2 regions of the Thalassotalea castellviae genome follow, and region 2 is predicted to be linked to the other one. Evidence: riboswitches for the same ligand, from Rfam matches in the RefSeq annotation. Region 2 holds a riboswitch; the other holds the start of a gene.
The links. A riboswitch is a leader RNA that binds a small molecule or an ion and turns the genes downstream of it on or off. The one in region 2 is predicted to bind lysine.

Region 1: linked by a shared signal. The riboswitch ahead of lysC (lysine-sensitive aspartokinase 3) and the one ahead of dapA (4-hydroxy-tetrahydrodipicolinate synthase) in region 2 are both predicted to bind lysine.

The regions. Positions count from the first base shown of each region.
Region 1 is NZ_JAVRIF010000013.1:28,995-32,421, reverse strand. Features, by position in the region: gene lysC (lysine-sensitive aspartokinase 3) at 1-1,371, opposite strand; lysine riboswitch at 1,473-1,669, opposite strand; gene RM573_RS16900 (ElyC/SanA/YdcF family protein) at 2,064-2,681, shown strand; gene RM573_RS16895 (Nif3-like dinuclear metal center hexameric protein) at 2,742-3,427, opposite strand, start outside.
Region 2 is NZ_JAVRIF010000003.1:27,889-31,315, forward strand. Features, by position in the region: gene RM573_RS06470 (DsbA family protein) at 1-996, shown strand, start outside; lysine riboswitch at 1,126-1,347, shown strand; gene dapA (4-hydroxy-tetrahydrodipicolinate synthase) at 1,424-2,368, shown strand; gene RM573_RS06480 (2,3,4,5-tetrahydropyridine-2,6-dicarboxylate N-succinyltransferase) at 2,400-3,149, shown strand; gene RM573_RS06485 (PLP-dependent decarboxylase) at 3,191-3,427, shown strand, end outside.

The sequences.
Region 1 (3,427 bases), on a different contig from region 2:
TTACGCAAACAAAGTGTTATGCAGTTTTTCCACAGTTTCATTCGCTTGCGCTTCATTCACCAAGAAACATAAATTATGTTCACTGGCACCTTGGCAAATCATTCGAACATTAATACCCGATAACGCATCAAAAATACTCGTACCAACCCCGTTTGTTTTATGAATACTATTACCGACAACAGCAACTAACGACAAGCCATTTTCAACAGACACTTCACAAAGTTGTTCTAATTCGTCAACAACAGTAGAATTTAATAACGCTTGTGTTGAGCCCGTTGGGTTATCAAATGTCATCGCCACACTAATTTCTGAGGTTGTGATCAAGTCGACACTTAATTCATGCTTAGCAAGTACCGCAAAAACTTTGGCAAGAAAACCACTAGCATGGAGCATTGCAGGACTTTTTACCGTCACCAAAGTTTGTTCTTTACGCAATGATATAGAACGATAAGTGGGTTTTGATTCCACTGTTTTCTGAATACGAGTTCCACCTTTTTCTGGCTCTTTACTGGAGCCAACAAACACAGGGATATTTTTACGCATGGCCGGAATTAAAGTGGCAGGATGTAAAATTTTCGCCCCAAAAGTAGCCATTTCAGCAGCTTCACCAAAACTAATTTCTTTGATCGCACGTGCTTGATCGGTAATTCGCGGGTCTGTTGTAAAGATTCCAACCACATCAGTCCAAATCGCTAAACTTGAAGCATTGAGAGCTTCAGCAATTAACGCAGCACTATAATCTGAGCCACCACGACCTAGCGTGGTTGTATAACCAGCTTCGTTTTGTCCGATAAAACCTTGCGTGACGATCACCTGATCCGTTAATTTTTTCTTTAGAATTTTTTCAGCACAGTCTGCCAATTGTTCAATATCAACAACCGCTTGACCATATAAACTATTAGTTTTCATAATTTGGCGAACATCAAACGCATGTCCATTAACACCAATAGATTGTAAAACTTGCGCAAAAATTACTGAACTCATTTGCTCACCAAAAGATAAAATGGCGTCTGCAATGCGTGCACTATGGTTAAGCGATTGAGCTTGAGCGTACGCGGTTAGTTCATCAATAAGCGTTAATATTTTCGTTTCTAACGCTTTACTATCTTTTAGTTCTTGAAGAATTTTAAATTGAATTTCTTTTATATTATCAATTAATTGCTTTTGCTCATCTACTGAAACATTGGCTTGACTCAATCGTACAAGATAGTTAGTGACGCCTGAGCTAGCTGAAACAACCACAACACGGTTTGTCGGATCATTTTTTATAATATGCGCACAACGAAGCATGGCTTGATGATCAGCAACACTAGTGCCACCAAACTTTGATACGGTGATCAGATTATCATCATTGTTAGAAATGACTGACATGATAAGGTCTCCCTATTTTGCTAAATCAATTTAGCTAAATTTACATCAAGGAAGAGCATGACTGAATGAAGAGATGTATTAAAAGTACAAAGCTTAACTTTTCAGCCAGAAGCTCTCCACCCTATTCTACTTGGCAATATTGCCAAACAGAGGTGACAATCCTAAGGATTCAACCTTAGTGACCGAGCAACAGACCCCACGTTTCTGTATACCCTCGGCAATAGTCTCCCTCAATAACAGTCATAGGAATGTGGTTTCCTCGTGTTATCTACCTAGCTATTGCTCCTCTTCTGGAGTGTTAAATCAAATTTAAATACCTTTAATTGAGTGAATACTTTTCAAAGCTATTCAATATTTGAGTATTTAGTCTAATTTAACAGCGGTGCAATTAAACCCCATCTGATACGATTAATCAATAACTTAATTGCCTAATTTATATTCGTAAGATAAAAAAATCGATAAAAAATATCTTGAAAATTAATTGACCTACTGAATTTATACAAAAAGCTTGATACCATTATTTTTTGCAATTTATTTACTGAATAAAAATGGATTTGTTTTTACTGAAAAAGATCATAAGTTTTTTGATCATGCCCTTAAGCCTAATATCATTATTATTAATACTAGCTTTGATTTTGTTTTATAAAAAACCGTCACTGAGTTTTAAATGTTTATTAAGCGCCAGCTGCTTATTGATATTATTATCTACGGGCTATGTTTCTGATCGGGTGATGCACCCTATAGAAAACAATTTTAAAAGTTATCAATACAGTGATAAACCTGTCGATTACATTGTTATTTTGGGCTGTGGTAACACCACTAATCCTGAGCTCCCCGCTACCTCGCAATTATTTCCTTGTTCATTGCAACGTTTAGTCGAAGCATTACGAATTTTAAAATTGCACCCTGAAGCTCAATTAATAACCTCAGGCGCTGCTTTTGACAATAATAAATCAAATGCAGTAAATGTTAAGCAAGCGGCCATGTTACTTGGGGTACCAGAGAGAAAAATTATTGTTGAAAGCTTTCCAAAAGATACTGAGGAAGAAGCTGAATTAATCGCGCCAAGGGTGAAAGGAAAACATGTTGTCTTAGTGACAAATGCTGATCATATGCTGCGAGCCTTGAATTATTTTAAACAACAAGGCGTTGCAGTAACACCTGCGCCCGCCAGTCAATGGGTTAAAAATATCGATAGTGAAAAAAATTGGTCTTACTATTTACCGAAAAGCCATAATTTAACCCAGTCAACAAATGCATGGTATGAAAGTGTCGGACTATTTGTGCAATGGTTAAAATCTGATGATTAAATTTTTTATTTCATAGAAAACAAGCATGAAGTTTAATCATCAACTTAGTTAACGTCACATTTATACAGGATTATCAATATCAATAAACTGCACGTCTAGCGATAATTCTTTTTGTAAGTAATCTCCTAAAGCCTTTGCACCATATCGTTCAGTGGCATGATGGCCTGCAGCAAAGAAATGGATATCCATTTCGCGCGCTACATGCGTGGTTTGTTCAGAGACTTCTCCGGATAAAAAGGCATCTATTCCTTGCTCAGCGGCAAGTTCGATATAGTTTTGGCCACCACCACTGCACCAAGCAATAGTTTTTATGGGTTTATTCGATGGCGGAGCAATATGCAAACACTCTCTGCCTAATTGCATATTAATACGCTCGGTTAAATTTAAGGCTGAAATCGCTTGTGAAAATTCCCCCTGCACTGCAACACTTAGTGGATTGCCAAGTTCAAGAGGGCCAGTGGTGTTTATTGCTAATAATTTTGCAAGTTGTGCGTTATTCCCTAGTACAGGATGAATATCTAACGGCAGATGGTAGGCAAAAAGATTAATATCATGTGTTAATAATGCTTTGATTCTTTGATGCTTCATACCCCGGATCACATACGACTCATTTTTCCAAAAGTAGCCATGATGGACAACAATTGCATCGGCATTCTCTTCAATGGCGCGAACAATCAACGCTTGCGTGGCCGTGACACCGGTAATAACTTTATTAATGGTTTCACTACCCTGTACTTGTAAACCGT
Region 2 (3,427 bases):
GGGCTTAAAGCCATTGCAGGTTATCCTTCTGCTAAAGCTTTAGTCACTGGTCAACAACTTTGGCAGTTGCAAGAAAAAAATGTCACGCAAGCCATGAAAATATTTGAACAAACTTGGTTTGACGAATTTGATTTTTACTATAATCCTTCCACTCCTTTGATTAATTTTCAAATCAAAAATCAGCAAAGACTGAATAATAAAGGTCATTATTTACCGGCAACGCTATTTTTTGCAGGAGACTGGTATTTAGGGATCGACCGATTACTTCATTTAGAAAGAAAACTGATTGCTCTGGGCTTGATTCATACAGATAAAATTAATAAATATACTGCTAATTTGTTAACCGATAATCAAGCTAGTCAGGATGAAAGCGATAATACCGGTAGTGAGCGTTTATCTAATGAAAACACTTGTGAGGTTTTTGTTTCTTTACGCAGTCCTTATTCATATATCGGCTTTGAAAAAGTTAAAAAATTGGCGCAGAAATATAATACGAGACTGATAATTAAGCCGGTTTTACCTATGTTAATGCGAGGATTGGAAATGCCCATTAACAAGTCACGCTATATCTATTTTGATGCTCATCGAGAAGCTAACTTAGCGAATATCCCTTTTAAAACCTTCAATGATCCACTTGGACAAGGCATCGTTAATTGTTATGAAATTTTCAGTTATGCCGAATTTACCGGGAAAGCTGTCGCATTTATAAGCGCGGCTTTTGAAGCTATCTATGTAAATAACTATGATCTTTCACAAGATCAAGTAATGAAGTTAATCTGTCAATCAATAAACCTTGATTATCACAAAGCCAAAGAATACGCACAGCAACATGATTGGCAACAATGGTCAGACGTTAACCAAACCGAATTAGAAACATTGGGCTTTTGGGGCGTTCCGTGTTTTAAATATCAAGAAATAATTAGTTGGGGGCAAGATCGTCTTGTTCCTATTGAAATTGCCATGCAAAACCGAAACGCTGAGAAAACTAACGATTAATTTTAATACGAGAGAAGGTTTTTGATGGCTAGACGGCTATTGCTTCGCTTTAGAATAAATGTTCTAATAGTGGCGTCCCTTATTTAAGTTAACTTGTCGTGTAAACATCGAAGGACAAGTTATCCCAAAAGGGCCAGAAGAGGAGCGTTAACTAGGTAGTTATCATGAAGAGATCAAACTCTAGTGATTGATAGTAATGGAGATTAACGCCGAGATAATTACATATTTTGATGATGTATTTGTCGGTTGTTTAGGTTGAATCCTAACAATTGTCACCTATTTATTATGTGTTTTAGACCTTAAGTTTTCTAAAATATTTAATGTTAATACTGGTGGAGAGCTTCTGGCCTTTGTAAGCCTCTCTTCATCACAAGGTGAGGCTATGCAAACGCCTTAAAGTTCTCCGAACAAGTTGAGTTCGAGAGAAATGAATCAAACGAATAGCGCTACTAAAAACCAATCCCAACAAATTCAAACGGTTGCACAAACACGTCTGTGGACAGCATTAGTGACACCAATGTTGCTCAATGGAGACGTTGATTTTGTTACGTTAGAAAAACTCGCCATAGAGCAAGCTAATGCAGGAAATGGTATTGCTTTACTCGGCAGTACAGGGGAAGGCTTAGCCTTAACTCCTACAGAGCAATTATCGGTGGTTAAATGTGTATGTGCTTTATCATTAACTGTTCCCCTAATGGTGTCAGTAGGCGGTTATAATCTACCTAATCAATTAGCGTGGATATCCCAGTGTAATGATCTCGAAATCTCTGCTTACTTATTAACTTGCCCTATTTACACAAAACCAGGAGAAGTAGGTTTAACTCATTGGTTTAGTGAGCTTTTAGAGCAATCTGAACACCCGTGCATGATTTATAACATTCCATCACGGAGTGGCATTAATATTCCGCTAGCTGTGATGAAAAATATTCAAAGCCATAAAAACTGTTGGGCCATGAAAGAAGCAAGCGGTGATATGGATACCTTTAAATCATATGCTCAACAATGTCCTGAACTTGACATATATAGCGGTGAAGATGCCATGGTTGCACACTTGCTTGAAGCTGGTGTAAAAGGTCTGGTTTCAGTAGCTGCAAATGTATGGCCACAAGCTACGCATCGTTATGTAAATATGGCATTAGCGGGTCAGCATCAAACATTATTTCCCATTTGGGATAAAGCAGTGGAGGCTTTATTTCAAGTCGCTAGTCCTATTCCGGTTAAAGTATTAATGCATCTCACGAATAGGTTGAATTACCCAACTTTACGTGCCCCTCTCACCGCGTTAGAAATCACCGATAATCCGTTTGCGTTAAAGTCTTTAATGGCAATAGATATCGAAATAAATCAATGGCTTGAGCAAAGCCAATCGTAAATTTAAAACAAATCATTGGAGTTAAGTAGTAATGAATTGGCAAGACACATTAGCTGAGTTAGAGGCAGGTACGATACGTGCCGCGAATCAAGATGAACAAGGTAATTGGCAAGCGAATATTGCTGCCAAAGAAGCGATTTTAGCGGCATTTAAAGCTGGAGAAAATACCGAATTTTCAGGAATATACCAAGGCTTTGTTGATAAAAATAATTTACCAGCCCGTGAATTTACCGTTGAAAACGAGGTGCGATTAGTACCCGGTGGTTCATCTGTTCGTCGTGGGGCTTATGTAGCTCCAGGAGTCATAATTATGCCACCCGCTTATATTAACGTAGGTGCGTTTGTTGACTCTGGCACTATGGTAGATAGTCATGCATTAATTGGTTCATGTGCCCAAATCGGTAAGAATGTTCATGTATCAGCTGCCGTGCAAATCGGTGGTGTTTTAGAGCCTGTAGGCGCTAGCCCCGTGATAATTGAAGATGATGCTTTTTTAAGTGCAGGGGTTGTTATTGTTGAAGGTATTGTTGTTAAGAAAGGCGCGGTTTTAGCGCCGGGAGTTTCTTTATCAGCGTCAGTACCTGTTTATGATTGTGTCAATCAAGTGATGTTAGAAAAAGGCGCTGATATACCTGAACGAGCGATTGTTGTGCCAGGCACACGTCCTGTGAAAGGTGAGTGGGCTCAGTCTCAAGGGTTGAATATGGCATGTGCGTTAATCGTAAAATATCGCGATGAAAAGAGTAACGCATCACTAGAATTAGAATCTTTATTGCGTTAAACGCAAACAATCAATGATAAAACAATCCCTTGAGTGAAAATATGAGTGCAAATACTAATCTCCCAGTGTGGCTTGAGCAATTTAAAGCCGATAAACAATTTCAACCTAGCCTACTTGCACATCAAACGAAAAATGAGCATGAGCAAGCTTACTTTGTTTATCATCTTGATGCCTTAAAAGCGCATTTAGCATATTTACAACAGCAAGATGTCATCAAACTTTGGTTTGCAGTGAAAGCGAATCCGTTATCCAGCATTATTCAAACACTTGATGGTGCG